DNA from 3 places in the Variovorax sp. P2_H12 genome. Region 3 is predicted to be linked to each of the others. Evidence: predicted binding sites of a transcription regulator. Region 3 holds the regulator's gene; each other region holds the start of a gene.
What was found. The regulator sigma-54, encoded in region 3, starts transcription at its own class of promoters, with help from an activator protein. The targets are predictions, from matches to a motif close to TGGCANGNAANCTGCTTT.
Positions count from the first base shown of each region.

Region 1: a site for sigma-54 is predicted at 1,714-1,731, ahead of AC1DYK_RS07000 (CmpA/NrtA family ABC transporter substrate-binding protein). Genes of this name have one in related genera too.
Region 2: a site for sigma-54 is predicted at 2,011-2,028, ahead of glnA (type I glutamate--ammonia ligase). Genes of this name have one in related genera too.

Region 1 is NZ_JBFUFO010000008.1:28,549-33,674, reverse strand. Features, by position in the region: gene tsaD (tRNA (adenosine(37)-N6)-threonylcarbamoyltransferase complex transferase subunit TsaD) at 1-109, opposite strand, end outside; gene AC1DYK_RS07005 (nitrate- and nitrite sensing domain-containing protein) at 310-1,587, shown strand; gene AC1DYK_RS07000 (CmpA/NrtA family ABC transporter substrate-binding protein) at 1,911-3,155, shown strand; gene ntrB (nitrate ABC transporter permease) at 3,166-4,077, shown strand; gene AC1DYK_RS06990 (ABC transporter ATP-binding protein) at 4,133-4,942, shown strand; gene AC1DYK_RS06985 (ANTAR domain-containing protein) at 4,989-5,126, opposite strand, start outside.
Region 2 is NZ_JBFUFO010000033.1:120,325-125,450, reverse strand. Features, by position in the region: gene AC1DYK_RS24745 (hypothetical protein) at 1-377, opposite strand, end outside; gene glnA (type I glutamate--ammonia ligase) at 550-1,965, opposite strand; gene AC1DYK_RS24735 (competence/damage-inducible protein A) at 2,112-2,912, opposite strand; gene AC1DYK_RS24730 (EI24 domain-containing protein) at 2,909-3,781, opposite strand; gene AC1DYK_RS24725 (sterol desaturase family protein) at 3,800-4,771, opposite strand; gene AC1DYK_RS24720 (polysaccharide deacetylase family protein) at 4,803-5,126, opposite strand, start outside.
Region 3 is NZ_JBFUFO010000084.1:3,808-8,933, forward strand. Features, by position in the region: gene AC1DYK_RS35020 (YceI family protein) at 1-139, shown strand, start outside; gene AC1DYK_RS35025 (YceI family protein) at 178-795, shown strand; gene AC1DYK_RS35030 (phospholipase D family protein) at 798-2,318, opposite strand; gene AC1DYK_RS35035 (RNA polymerase factor sigma-54) at 2,391-3,977, opposite strand; gene lptB (LPS export ABC transporter ATP-binding protein) at 3,990-4,781, opposite strand; gene lptA (lipopolysaccharide transport periplasmic protein LptA) at 4,778-5,126, opposite strand, start outside.

The DNA of each region.
Region 1 (5,126 bases), on a different contig from region 3:
TCTGGCTGTGCAGCGCGTGCGCGGCCAGCCGAGGCAGCCCGCTGGCGCCGGCCTCGACCAGCGCCACGCCGGTCTCGTCGCAGGAGGATTCGATTCCCAGTACATGCATCCAGCGAGTGTAGGTGGCGTCCGCCCCGAGGGCACGGATGTTGCTCAATGAGCTCGCCCCCAGGTTGGCTCACTGCGTGTAGCCGCCCACCCCCGGCCGGGGGCAACACCAGCGGCCCGGCGAAGCCGGTTCCGCGGTGTTCCACGAAAAATCCGGCCTGGGTCGTCAGGCAACACAGAGAGCAAACTCGAAGAGTCACGATGAAATCCGCTTTGAGCTTCCTGGTCGGCGCCCTGCGTTGCGAGATCGACGCGCTGGAGCAGCTCGCGCGCACCAGCGAGCTGGTGGCGACGATCGCCCGGCTGGTCCATGCGCTGCAGCGGGAGCGCGGCATCTCCAATGTCTTTCTGGCATCGGGCGGCCGGCGCTTCGCCTCGCAACGCCAGGAGCAGATGGCCGACTGCCTGCGGCACGAGGAAGCCGTGCGCCTGGCCTTCGACCAGCTCGATGCCGAAGGCGGTCGGGTCGGCAACGGCGCGCGCCTCTTCAGCCGCATCGCCTGGGTGCTGCCCGGGCTGGACGCCCTGCCCGCGCTGCGGCAGCGCATCGGCGCGATGGAGCTCGATGCCGGCCGTTCGACCGCGGCCTTCGTCAAGCTGGTCGCCGGTCTCATCGCAGTGGTCTTCGAGGCCGCCGACGGCGCCACCGACCCCGAGATCTCGCGCCGGCTGGTGGCGCTGTTCAATTTCATGCAGGGCAAGGAGTTCGCGGGCCAGGAGCGCGCCTGCGGCGCCGCGGCCTTCGCCTCGGGCTACAACGACAGCGCGCGCCAGCAGCAATGGCTGCACCTGATCGCCTCGCAGGAACATTGCTTCCAGCGCTTTGCCGAGTTCTCGGCACCCGGCCTGGGCGAGCTCTGGGCCTCGGTCCGGGCGCCGGCGCAAGTCGCCGAACAGGAGCGCCTGCGCCGCATCGCCTGCGCCGCGCCGGCAGGCGTGTGGCTCGACACCGAGCTGAGCCAGGTCTGGTTCGACTGCTGCACGCGCCGCATCGACGCCATGCAGGCGGTCGAGGAGCGGTTGGCCGCCGATTTGCGGCAGCTCTGCGAACAGAAGACGGCGCAGGCCCGCGCCGAGCTGCAGGCGCACGAGGCGCTGCTGGCCAGCCTGCAGGGCCCCGGCATCGTCGCGGCGGACTTCTTCCTCGATGCGGTGGCGACGCCGGCTGCCACGGCCACGCCGGCCGCCAGTGCGCCTTACGGCAAGCAACTCGAACGCTCCATCCTCGACATGGTGCAGGAGCAGTCGCGCCGGCTGCAGGCCATGGGCGACGAGCTCGAGACCGTGCGCGCCGCCCTCAACGAGCGCAAGCTGGTCGAGCGCGCCAAGGGGCTCCTGATGGCGCACCGGCGCATCAGCGAGGAGGAAGCGCACAAGATGCTGCGCCGGACCGCGATGAACCAGGGCCGCCGGCTGGTCGAGGTCGCCGAATCGGTGCTCGCGATGGCCGAGTACCTGCCCGACGACAGGGCTTCCTGAGTGCGTCGCGGGCCCGGAATGGTGCACTGCACAAGCGATGCGCGGCGCACCGGTTCCGCTCCAGACCCGGCGGCTGGCAAGCCCTGATGGACCATTGACGCTCTCTTTTTCATAGCACCACGGTACTGGCACGCTGCTTGCTATCACTCAAGGCATAGACCGACGAAGGTCTTCAGGCAGGTGGCATCCAACGGCGGGTGCGGCCCACCGAACCGGACAAAGGCGTCCTTACCCCGCAGGGGCTCGACTTCGAGCGGCCCGTGCGCGGCGAGGACGCCTTTTCGTTTTTCCGAATCGACTTTTTCATTTCCGGAGTTCGCCCCATGACCGATGCGCTGAAACCCAAACTGAGTCGCCGCCGTGTGCTGCAGGCCGCCGCCGCGGGCGTGGTCGGGCTCGATCCCGCGCTGCGCGCCGCCGTCTGGGCCCAGGGCTCGGACAAGCCCGAGAAGGAGGAAGTCAGGATCGGCTTCATCCCGCTGACCGACTGCGCCAGCGTCGTGATGGCCTCGGTGCTCGGCATCGACAAGAAGTACGGCGTGAAGATCGTGCCGAGCAAGGAAGCCAGCTGGGCCGGCGTGCGCGACAAGCTGGTCAACGGCGAACTCGACTTCGCCCACGTGCTCTACGGCCTGGTCTACGGCGTGCACCTGGGCATCGGCGGCCCGAAGAAGGACATGGCCGTCCTGATGACGCTCAACAACAACGGCCAGGCGATCACGCTGTCGAAGAAGCTGGCCGACAAGGGCGCGGTCGACGGTGCCTCGCTGGCCAAGGTCATGGCCAAGGAGAAGGCCGAATACACCTTCGCCCAGACCTTCCCCACCGGCACCCACGCGATGTGGCTCTACTACTGGATGGCCGCCAACGGCATCAACCCGCTGAAGGACGCCAAGGTCATCACCGTGCCGCCGCCGCAGATGGTGGCCAACATGCGGGTCGGCAACATGGACGGCTACTGCGTGGGCGAGCCATGGGGGCAGCGCGCGATCATGGACGGCATCGGCATCACGGCCATCACCACCCAGGACATCTGGAAGGACCATCCGGAGAAGGTGCTCGGCACCACCGGCGAGTTCGTGAAGAAGTATCCGAACACGGCGCGCGCCGTGACCGCCGCGATCCTCGAGGCCGGCAAGTGGATCGACGCCGGCCTGCAGAACAAGAACAAGATGGCCGAGACCATCGCCGACAAGAGCTACGTCAACACCAGCGTGGACGCGATCAACCAGCGCATCCTGGGGCGCTACACCAACGGCCTCGGCAAGAGCTGGGACGACCCGAACTACATGAAGTTCTACAACGACGGCGCGGTCAGCTACCCGTACCTGTCGGACGGCATGTGGTTCCTGACGCAGCACAAGCGCTGGGGCCTGCTGAAGGAGCACCCGGACTACCTGCAGGTGGCAACGCAGATCAACCAGATCGACATCTACAAGCAGGCCGCCGCCGCCACCAAGACCGCGGTGCCGAAGGAGACGATGCGCAGCAGCAAGCTGTTCGACGGCGTCGTCTGGGACGGCAAGAACCCGAAGCAGTATGCCGATTCGTTCAAGGTCCACGCCTGAGGAGCCCGCCATGGTCAGTGCCGTCTTCCACTCCCCGCTCGATGTCAAGCCGGTGATGCCGCCGGCAGCGAAGAGCGTCGCCAGGCCGGCGGCGTCGCCATCGCCAGCCGCGGTCGAGCCCACGCCCCGCGTGCCTCGCGACTTCCGCGCCGTCTGGCTGCGCGTGCTGCCGCCGCTGCTGGGCTTCGCGCTGCTGGTCCTCGTCTGGGAACTGGTGGCGCTCAGGAGCACCACCGGTTTTCCGTCGCCGCTCGCGACCTGGCAGCAGGCGCTCACGGTCTTCAGCGATCCGTTCTACAGCAAGGGGCCGAACGACCAGGGCGTGGGCTGGAACGTGCTCTCGTCGCTGCAGCGCGTGGCGCTGGGCTTCGGGCTGGCGGCCGCGGTCGGCATACCGGCCGGCTTCGCGATCGGACGCTTCGAGTTCCTCTCGCGCATGTTCAATCCGCTGATCAGCCTGCTGCGGCCGGTGTCCCCGCTGGCCTGGCTGCCGATCGGCCTGCTGGTGTTCAAGGGCGCCAATCCGGCCGCCATCTGGACCATCTTCATCTGCTCGATCTGGCCGATGATCATCAACACCGCGGTCGGCGTGCAGCGCGTGCCCAGCGACTACATGAACGTCGCTCGGGTACTGAACCTCAGCGAGTGGAAGATCTTCACCAAGATCCTGTTCCCCGCCGTGCTGCCCTACATGCTGACCGGCGTGCGTCTGGCGGTCGGCACCGCCTGGCTGGTGATCGTCGCGGCCGAGATGCTGACCGGCGGCGTCGGCATCGGCTTCTGGGTCTGGGACGAGTGGAACAACCTCAACGTCGCCAACATCATCATCGCGATCTTCGTCATCGGCATCGTCGGCCTGGTGCTCGAGTTCGCGCTCATCAGGATCGCCACCGCGTTCACGTTCGAGGAAGTCAAGTCATGAGTCGCACGGCCGTTCCGAAGACGAATACCGCAGCGCTGCTGCGCGGAGGTTTCCAATGAATGACGACAACAAGTACATCGCCATCCAGGGCGTCGAGCAGCGCTTCAGGACCGCCAAGGGCAGCTTCCTGGCACTGCGCGACGTCAACCTGAACGTCGCCAAGGGCGAGTTCATCACGCTGATCGGCCACTCGGGCTGCGGCAAGTCCACGCTGCTGAACCTGATCGCCGGCCTGACGACGCCGACCCAGGGCGTGCTGCTGTGCGCCAACCGCGAGATCAAGGGCCCGGGGCCCGAACGCGCGGTGGTGTTCCAGAACCACTCGCTGCTGCCCTGGCTGACCTGCTACGAGAACGTCTACCTCGCGGTCGAGCGCGTGTTCGCGGCGACCGAGAACAGGGCGCAGCTCAAGGCCCGCACCGAAGCGGCGCTGGCACTGGTCGGCCTGACGCCGGCAGCACAGAAGCGGCCTGGCGAGATCTCGGGCGGCATGAAGCAGCGCGTCGGCATCGCCCGCGCGCTGTCGATGGAACCCAAGGTGCTGCTGATGGACGAGCCCTTCGGCGCCCTCGATGCGCTCACGCGCGCCAAGCTGCAGGACGAACTGCTGGCCATCGTGCAGAAGACCCGCAGCACGGTGGTGATGGTGACGCACGACGTCGATGAGGCCGTGCTGTTGTCGGACCGCATCGTGATGCTGACCAACGGCCCGGCCGCCACCATCGGCGAGGTGCTGGCAGTCGACATCGCGCGGCCGCGCAACCGCGTGGAACTGGCCGAGGACCCGGTGTACGTGCACGCGCGCAAGGCGGTGATCGACTTTCTCTACACGCGCCAGGCGCATGTGGAGAAGGTCGCGGCCTGAACGGGCCCTCTCACGGCCCCTCGCACGGCCTCTCGCGCACCGGGAGTCACGACATGATGACCTGCAGACTGTGCTCGTACGAGGCCGTGAGCTGCTCGAAGGTGTCGACCAGCGCATCGCTGGAGCGCACCAGCGACGCGCGCCCCTCGGCGCTGTCGAGGCCGCGCACACCGCGCATGAGGTG
Region 2 (5,126 bases), on a different contig from region 3:
CTGCCCTGCTTCTCGGGCTCGCCGTTGTTGTATTCCTTGAGCAGCTGGGCCTGCCGCTCCTGCGCCTTGCGCAATTCGGCCTCGAGCACCGAGCGGGCCTCGCCGTCGCGTGCGCGCTGATCGACGCCGTCGACCCGCGGACTGCCCGCCGGCGCCCGCACCGCCGCGCCGGGAGCCGCCGAGGCGACCGGCCGCGTGCCCTGCACGATGGTCAGGTTGCCGCCTTCCATCACCTTGCAGCCGCGCTGCTGGGCGATGACCGCGTTGTTGGTGTATTCGTTGCCGCAGCGCCAGACGCGCTCTTGCTGCGCCTGGGCCTGCAAGGGCACGCCGGCCGCCGCCAGGGCGGTCAGCAGGAAAACAGAGAGGGTCTTCATGGTCTTGAGTTAGTGCGCCGCAAAACGGCATTTTCATGCAATTCGAAACCGATCCGGCCCAGATGTTCCCTCCCAATGAAAAAGGACGGCCGAGGCCGTCCTTTTTTGATTCCAATCAGTTGAGGACAGAGCAAAAACTGCTGCGCAGTTTCTTGGTCTGTCCCGCAAGGCCTCACAGGGAGTAATACATGTCGAACTCGACCGGATGGGTCGCCATCCGGAAGCGCGTGACTTCCTGCATCTTGAGGTCGATGTAGGCATCGATGTACGAATCGGTGAACACGCCGCCCTTGGTCAGGAAAGCACGGTCCTTGTCGAGGTACTCGAGCGCCTGGTCGAGGCTGTGGCAGACGGTCGGGATCAGCGCGTCTTCTTCCGGCGGCAGATGGTAGAGATCCTTGCTGGCGGCTTCGCCCGGATGGATCTTGTTTTCCACGCCGTCGAGGCCGGCCATCAGCAGCGCCGCGAAGCCGAGGTACGGATTCATCAGCGGATCGGGGAAGCGCGCTTCGACGCGGCGGCCCTTCGGGTTCGCCACGAATGGAATGCGGATCGAGGCCGAGCGGTTCTTGGCCGAGTAGGCCAGCTTCACCGGGGCTTCGAAGCCGGGCACCAGGCGCTTGTAGCTGTTGGTGCCGGGGTTCGTGATGGCGTTCAGCGCGCGGGCGTGCTTGATGATGCCGCCGATGTAGTGCAGCGCGAAGTCGCTCAGGCCGGCATAGCCGTCGCCGGCGAACAGGTTCTTGCCGTCCTTCCAGACCGACTGGTGCACGTGCATGCCCGAGCCGTTGTCGCCGACGATCGGCTTGGGCATGAAGGTGGCGGTCTTGCCGTAGGCGTGGGCCACGTTGTGGATCACGTACTTCTGCAGCTGGACCCAGTCGGCGCGCTGGATCAGCGTGCTGAACTTGGTGCCGATTTCCATCTGGCCGGCGTTGGCCACTTCATGGTGATGCACTTCGACCGGGATGCCGAGCGACTCGAGCACCAGGCACATCTCGGAACGCATGTCCTGGAAGCTGTCGACCGGCGGTACCGGGAAGTAGCCGCCCTTGACCGCCGGACGGTGGCCGGTGTTGCCGTGCTCGAATTCCTTGCCGGTATTCCAGGCCGCTTCCTCGGACTCGATCTTGACCGAGCAGCCCGACATGTCGTTCTGCCAGCGCACGCCGTCGAACACGAAGAATTCGGGTTCCGGTCCGAAGAAGGCGGTGTCGCCCAGGCCCGAGGCCTTCATGTAGGCTTCGGCGCGCTTGGCCAGCGAGCGCGGGTCGCGTTCGTAGGGCTTGCCATCCGTCGGATCGACCACGTCGCAGGTCAGGATCAGCGTCGTTTCCTCGAAGAAAGGATCGATGTTGGCCGTGTTGGGATCGGGCATGAGTTGCATGTCCGACGCTTCGATGCCCTTCCAACCGGCGATCGAGGAGCCATCGAAGGCGTGGCCCGACGTGAACTTGTCTTCATCGAAATGCGAGACGGGCACGGTCACGTGCTGCTCCTTGCCGCGCGTGTCGGTGAAGCGGAAATCGACGAACTTGACCTCGTTTTCCTTCACGAGTTTGAGTACGTCGGCGACGGTCTTGGCCATCAGGTTCTCCTTGGTATGGACAGGGTTGGTAGTACGGGAATCGGGAATGCAGTTTCTATGCCATTGTCACTGCCGCGAGCGGGGCCTTGGCGCCCTTGCAGGCACCCAAAACAAGGCAATTTGTAACCACTTTGGTGCGCTTCGCCTCAACGCACCATTTCGGGGCCAAGTCGCGCCTCAAAACCGTGCAGGCCCGCGAGCAACTGCGCGTAGGCGGCCTCGATCAGGCTCGCGTCGCCCTTGACGCCGAGTTCGATATGGCGCCCGTGCTGCGGATGGTCGACGCTCGGCAGGCTGAACACCTTGATCCCTGCGTGGTCCCGCTCGACGGCTTCCATGAGCGGGGTCAGCGCGGCCTCCATCGCGCCATAGACGATCACCGATTTCTCGGCGGCGCGGCCGCGCGCGAACAGTTCGGCATAGCGGCCGTCCAGCACCGACTCGATCATCGGCCAGGCCATCACCGGGAAGCCGGGTACGAAGTGCACGTCGCCGACGCTGAAGCCCGGGATCTTGTTGTAGGTGTTGGGAATGATGCGGGCGCCCAACGGGAACACGCCCATGTTGAGCCGATGGATGTTGTCCGGACGGTCGGGCTCGTAGACCGTGCCCTGCTCGCGCGCCGTGTCCTGCATGCGCTCGCGGATCAGCAACTCGGCCTCGGGGTGCAGCGCCAGCGGCACGCCCAGCGCCGCCGCCGCGCACTGGCGCGTGTGGTCGTCGGGCGTGGCGCCGATGCCGCCGGTGGAGAACACGATGTCTCCCGATGCGAAGGCGCGACCCAGCGCCGCGGTGATGCGAACAGGCACGTCGCCCACGTACTCCGCCCAGCCGAGCTCGAGCCCGCGCGCGGCGAGCAGCTCGATGACCTTGGGCATGTGCTTGTCGACGCGCTTGCCCGACAGGATTTCGTCACCGACGACGATCAGACCGAAAGAACGACTCATGGCGCACTCCATTGGCTCGCGGCCGCGCTGGCATCCGCCAGCTCGGCCGTGGAAGCTGACACGGCGGCCGCCGCCCGCTGCGCACGCAGTTGGGCCAGGGCATCCAGGCAGTAGTGCGCGAACCACAACGCCGAGAAGGCGAACACCAGCGTATAGATCCAGATCGCGAGCGGCGCCAGCACGAAGAAGGCGGCGGCGAACAGCAGGCCCGAGGCCCAGACGATGCTCGGCGCCGCGCCGAGATAGCCGCACAGCACGCCGATGCCGAGCAGGGGCAGCCGGTGCGTGCGCAGCAGCGTGTCGCGCTCCTCCGGACTCGCATGCTCGGCCAGGGCATCGAAGCTCATCACGCGGTAGGTCAGCCAGCCCCAGATCAGCGGCGGAAGAATGAGCACCAGCGGCGGGATCAGCCAAAGCGGCATCGACACCACCAGCGCCAGCAGCGCCAGCACCGTCAGCCCGATCGAGCGGGCCATGCTGCCGAAGAAGGAAGCCCCCTTCTTCTGTTCCAGGGTCGCGAAGCGCCGCTCGGCCACCAGGCGTGTCAGCGCCGGCGCCATGACGCCCGCCACGACCAGCAGCGACACCACCACGAGCAGCGGCGTGGCGGCGAAGACGACGACCAGCGGCGCCAGCATGGCCGTGACGTCGCCCGAGAAAAAATGTCCGATCCAGGCCCAGAAACCGGCCAGCAGGGGCCAGGCGTCGAGCGCCGCGCGGGTCCAGGTGACCGCGGCATCCCAATAGAAATAGCCGAACACCGCCGCCAGCGCGACCATGAGGCCGAGCGGCAGCAGCGACAGCACGATCACCCGCGGGTGCAGGCAATAGGCGACCGATCGCCAGAAGGAATCGAGGAGAAGACGCATCGGGTGCCGAGGATAACCTCAGCCCTTGCCGGCCAGGCGGCGCAGCCCGAGCCATTGCTGGGCCCAGAAGCCGCGACCGTAGTCCCGCACCCGGCCGCGCTCGTCGGGCTCGACCTGGTCGCGGATGCCGGTGGCGTCGTAGCGGTCTTCGAAGTTCGCCGTTCGCAGGAGCATGTCCCACCACGGAAGCAGCACGCCGAAGTTGTGGCCGCCCAGCGTCTTGGGCCCCCCGGACTCGTGGCCGATGCCGATGCTGTGGTGCACGCGGTGAAAGCGCGGGCTGATCCACAGGCGTTCGCCGAGAGCGCCGAAGCCGATGCGCAGATTGGCGTGCTGCAGGCTCTCGCTGAGCTGCGTGAAGGCGACGATCGCGATGAACTGTCCCGGCGCCACGCCGATCAGCTGCGCGACGACGACGATGATCGCGTCGTGGATCAGGTCGTCCAGCAGATGGTTGCGGTTGTCGCTCCACATCGTCATCTGGCGCTGCGAGTGGTGCAGCGAATGCAGCGCCCACCACCAGCGGAAGCGGTGCTGGCCGCGGTGGATCAGGTACTCGACCCCGTCCAGCACCACCAGGTAGATCAGGAACGCGATCCACGGCACGTCGGTCACGCCGGGCCAGAGTTCGTCCAGGTGCACCGAGCCCCAACCGGCCCCGCGCACCATGCCCAGCAGGTCGTCGAAGAGCGGGTCCACGGCGAAGAACATCGCCAGCCGGAACAGGCCGAGCCGGTGGATCAGCGTGTAGATGACGTCGGTGCGGATCGCACGCCGGTCGACCACCGGCTCGACCGGCCGCCAGCGCTGCAGCGGGCCGATCACGGCGACCAGCACGGCGATCTGGATCAGGCCGACCAGCAGCCAGCCGGTGGCGTCGAAGGCGTCCTCGACCCGGCCGCCGAGCCCGATGGCGTAGACCAGCGGCTGCACCGCCGTCTCGAACAGCCATTGCTGCAAGGTCGCGAATTGATCGGTGAGCCAGTCCATCGGCGTGCGGTTCCGGTCGAGGGCCGAAGGTTCAGGAATGGGCCGCGATCCAGCCGCGATAGGCCGGATGCTGCCGCAGCGTCTCGAAGCAGTAGCCCTTGATCTTGAGCCCGGCGATCAGCGGCTCCAGGTCGGCCGGCGCCCAAGGGTCCTTGCGCGACCAGATGCCCAGGTGCGCGAGCAGGATGTCGCCAGGCTGGATCTTGTCGAGCGCCTGCGCCAGCAGCCGCTCGTTGCTGAACGTCTCGCTCGGCAGTTCGTCGCCGAGGAAGCCCGCCGGCGCCCAGCCCACGTGCTCGTAGCCGCAGGCCTTGGCCGCCGCGAGCAGCCGCGGCGAGGTCTTGCCGCCCGGCGC
Region 3 (5,126 bases):
GTCGACCGCGACTGGAAGCCTTACGATCCAGCGCCTCGCCTTCAGGATCGGCGAAGGCGAATGGACCGACACGTCGATGGTGGCCGACGACGTGCAGGTGCGCTTCAAGCTGGTGCTGACCGGCCTCGGCCCGCTGTGAAATCCTTCGATGTTTCCACCTTCATCCGAAAGCGCGCCATGAAGAAATTGCTCACACTCGCCGCGCTGGCGACGGCGGCGGCACTGGCCGGCGCCCAGCAGGCACCCGAGGCGGCCGCCAAGCCGGCCGGCGGCCCTGCCAAGGGCGCGAGCTACGTGGTCGACCCGACCCATACCTTCGTCAACTACGAGATGGGCCACTACGGCACCACCACCAACCGCGGCCGCTTCAGCACCAAGGACGGCCAGGTCAAGATCGACCCCTCGGGCACCGCCGGCAAGATCGACATCACGATGGACATCAGCTCAATCAACACCGGCGTCGACCTGCTCAACCGGCACCTGCTGAGCAAGGACTTCTTCAACGTGGCGGAGTTTCCGACCGCCCGCTTCGTCGCCGACCAGATCGACTTCAGCGGCGACAAGGTCACGCAGGTCAACGGCACGCTCACCTTGATGGGCAAGAGCCGCCCCGTGGTGCTCAAGGCCAACCGCTTCAACTGCTACCTGAGTCCGCTCATCAATCGCCAGATCTGCGGCGGCGACTTCGAGACCTTGGTGGAGCGCAGCCAGTGGGGCATCAACTGGGGGCTCGCCTTCGGCTTCGAGGACAAGGTGAGGCTGCTGGTGCAGGTCGAGGCCATCAACATCCAGTAGCGCTACAGCAGGCTCTCCGGCGCCAGCGGCGCGAGCAGTTCCAGCATCACGCGGTCCCACAGGCCCGAGTCGGGCTCCACGGTGAGCACGTCCTCGGCCTCGCCCTCGCGGCTGACCCATTCGAGCGCTTCGCCGCCGTCGGCGAAGCGCACCCGGTAGGCGCCCTGCTGCTTCAGCACGTCGAGCAGCTTCAGGACCTGCTGCGCCATCTCGGGGCTGGCGATGAACAGGCCGATCTCCGTGTTGTGGGTGTCCGAGCGCGGATCGAAGTTCATCGAGCCCAGGAACAGCGCCCTGCGATCGAAGATCGCCGCCTTTGCATGCAGCCGGCCGACCTGCGAGCCGAACAGGCCCAGCCGCACGCTGCGCTTGGTGCGCGCCGAGCTCAGCTCGTGGATCTCGACGCCGAGCCGCAGCATGTCGGGACGGTAGCGCCGGTAGCCGGTGTGGACCAGCGGCTCGTCGGTGGCCGCCAGCGAATTGGTGACGACGCTGATCCGGACCCCGCGCCCGCGGACCTCGCGCATCACCTCCAGCCCCGCCTGGCCCGGGATCAGGTAGGGCGACACCAGCGTGACTTCGGCGCGCGAGCGCCGCATCTGCTCGATCACGTTGTAGCGCACGCTGTCGACGTCGAGCAGCGGCACCCCGCCATAGGAGGCGGTCTTGCCGACCACGCGGTCGGGCGAGTCGGCATAGGCTTCGGCCAGGGTCCAGATCAGGCCGAGCCGGGCGCCGTCCTTCAGCTCCGGCCCCAGCGGCGCGTAGCCCAGCACGTCGTTCGGTGCCGGCGGGCGCGGCGGCGCAGTGGTTGCGGGGCCGGTGGCCTGATCGAAGCGCTGCTGCAGCTCCTCGCGCGGCAGCGAGGATGCGACCACGCTGCCGATCGGCCGCACGTAGGGGCTGTTCCAGTACAGGTCGAACAGGCTGCCGAGGCGCTTCACCAGGGCGCCGGCGACGAAGGTGTCGATGTCCAGGAAGTTCGCGCCGGCGGTCTGCGTGAAGTACTGACTGCCGATGTTGCGCCCGCCTGCCACCGCCATCGCGCCGTCGGCGATGAAGAGCTTGTTGTGCATCCGGCGATTGACGCGGTCGAAGTCGAACAGCGAGCTCGAGAAGCGCTGCAGCAGGCTGCCGCGGCCGGCCGGGAAAGGGTTGAACAGCCGCAGCTCGAGGTTCGGCGTGGCGGCCAGCGCCAGCAACAGGTCGTCCTCGCCCGAGGTGTAGAGGTCGTCCATCAGGAGCCGCACGCGCACGCCGCGCAGGGCCGCATCGCGCAGGGTGCGCAGGAAGTAGCGGCCGGTGTCGTCGTTCTCGATCTGGTAGTACTGGACGTCGAGCGTGCGCTCGGCGCGGCGCGCGAGCTGCAGCCGCGTGTCGAGCGCGAAGTCGCCGCCGGGCATGAGCCGGAAACCGCTCAGATCCGGATCGGGCGACGAGGCCTTGGCGATCCGGCCCAGCGCGGTCTCGCCCGAAGCCATGATTGCACTCGAGGGCGGGCGCTCGACATCGGCCGGCAGCATCGCGCAGCCGCTGGCCAGAAGCACCGCCGCCGCCAGTGCCGCACCGAGCCGCCACCCGCGCACCAGCACGCCCTAGAGCGCCTTGCGCAGATTGGCCGGAGCGATACGCAGCGCCTCGCGGTACTTCGCGACGGTGCGGCGCGCGCACTCGATGCCCTGCTCCTTGAGCATCTCGGAGATCTGGCTGTCGGACAGCGGTTTCTTGAGGTCCTCGGCGCTCACGAACTGCTTGATCAGCGCCCGCACCGCGGTGCTCGAGGCATTGCCGCCGGTCTCGGTGCCGAGCGCCGAGCCGAAGAAGTACTTGAGCTCGAACGTGCCGTAAGGCGTCGCCATGTACTTGGCGGTGGTCACGCGGCTGATGGTCGATTCGTGCAGGCCGAGTTCGTCGGCGATCTCGCGCAGCACCAGCGGGCGCATCGCCAGCTCGCCGTGCACGAAGAAGCTCTTCTGCCGCTCGACGATCGCGTTCGACACCCGCAGGATGGTGTCGAAGCGCTGCTGGATGTTCTTGATGAACCAGCGCGCCTCCTGCAACCGCTGCGAGAGCGCCTGGCTGCCCTCGCCCTTGTGCTGCTTGAGCGCGCCGGCATAGATGTCGTGCACGCGCAGCCGCGGCATGACCTCGGGGTTCAGCATGACGCGGAACTTGATGTTGGTGCTGGTGCCGTTGCCGATGCGCGTGACGATCACGTCCGGCACCACCACGTTGCGCTCGACGTCGACGAAGCGGCGGCCCGGCTTGGGCTCGAGCCGGGCGATCAGCTGCAGGGCGGCGCGCACCTCTTCCTCGTTGCTGCGCGCGAGCGTCGCCAGCCGCTTGAAATCGCGCCGCGCGAGCAGTTCCATCGGCTGCTTGCAGACCGCGATCGCGGTCTGGCGCACCCGCGCCTCGTCGGCACCCTCGCCGGGGTGCGCCAGGGCGCGCAGCTGGATCGTCAGGCACTCGCCGAGGTTGCGGGCGCCGACGCCCACCGGCTCCAGGCTCTGCAGCAGGCCGAGCGCGACCTGGAAGTGATGCACCAGGTCGTCGAACTGGTCGTTGTCGTCGCCGGCCAGGCCCGAGGCCAGGGCCGGCAGCGAATCCTCGAGGTAGCCGTCGTCGTTGAGCGACTCGATCAGGAAGCGCAGCGCGGCGCGGTCGGTCTCGCTGAGCCGCAGGCCCAGTGCCTGCCGATGCAGGAAGGACTGCAGCGTTTCGTGGCTGCGCGCCAGTTCGGTGGCGTCGGTGCGTTCGTCGCCGAGGTTGTTGGCGCGCGCGGGCGCATCGCCGCCCCATTCGCTGTCGTCGGGTGCCAGGTCGACCGTGCCGTCGCCTTCCCAGTCGGGCTCGCCGTCGGCGGCGTCGAGCGGCGCCGTCTCGGCCTCGGGTGTCGCGACCGCAACCTCGGTGGCAGCGGCCGCGGGGCCGGGAGCGTAGTCGCCATCGCCTTCGGCCTGCCGATCGTCGTCGCGCACCGGCGCATCGGCGGCGTCCAGCCCGAACTCCTCGCGCGCCGCCTCTTCGGCCGTCCGCTCGAGGAAAGGGTTGTCGTCGAGCATCTGCTCGACTTCCTGGCTCAGCTCGAGGGTGGACAGCTGCAGCAGCCGGATCGATTGCTGCAGTTGCGGCGTCAGCGCCAGATGCTGGGAGACGCGAAGCGAAAGCCCCTGCTTCATCGAGTAAGGCCCCTACATCCGGAAATGTTCGCCCAGGTACACGCGTCGCACCTCGGCGTTGTCGACGATCTCCGAAGGCGTGCCTTGTGCCAGCACATGCCCGTCGCTGATGATGAACGCGTGATCGCAGATGCCCAGCGTCTCGCGTACGTTGTGGTCGGTGATGAGCACGCCGAGGCCGCGCTCCTTCAGGAAACTGATGATCCGCTGGATCTCGATCACCGCGATCGGGTCGATGCCGGCGAAGGGCTCGTCCAGCAGGATGAAGCGCGGCTGCGTCGCCAGGGCGCGCGCGATCTCGACCCGGCGGCGTTCGCCGCCGGACAGCGACAGCGCCGGTGAATCGCGCAGGTGGTCGACGCGCAGGTCGGCCAGCAGTTCGCCCAGCCGCTCGTCGATGTGCGCCTTGCTGAGCGGCACCATCCGGCCGTGGTCGTCGGGCTCGCTCTGCAGCTCGAGCACTGCGCGCACGTTTTCCTCGACCGTCAACTTGCGGAAGATCGAGGCCTCCTGCGGCAGGTAGCTCAGGCCCATGCGCGCGCGACGATGGATCGGCATGTGGGCGATCGGCTCGCCGTCGATCGAGATCTCTCCGGCATCGGCCCGCACCAGCCCGACGATCATGTAGAACGAGGTGGTCTTGCCCGCGCCGTTGGGGCCCAGCAGCCCGACCACTTCGCCCTTCTGCACGGCGAGCGACACATCCTTCACGACCGTGCGGCTGCCATAGCTCTTCTGCAGGCTGCGCGCCTCCAGCCGGCTGACCGGCCCATCGCTTCCATTCAACCCGGCGGTTTCGATCACTTCTTGGACTCTCCGCCGAGCGTGGTGGTGGAACGCAGGCTGTTGCCCGGAGCCGGGGTCGCCGCGGGCTTGGCACCGCCGCTGCCGGGCGCCGGGGCGGCCGCCTTGGGCGTCAGGATGGCCTTGACGCGGCCGCTCGCCTGTGTCGCCACGCCGGCGTTCGGCGGCAGCGAGGAGCCGTTGACCGTGAAGGTGTCGTTGCTCTGGTCGTAGACGATCAGCGGGCCGCTGCTCTCGTCGCTCACCGTGGCGCCGATCAGGCGCCGCATGACCGCGCGGCGGATGAACTTCACGTTGTCGGCGCGGCTGTCGTACTCGATCACTTCGCCCTCGCCCTCGATCCAC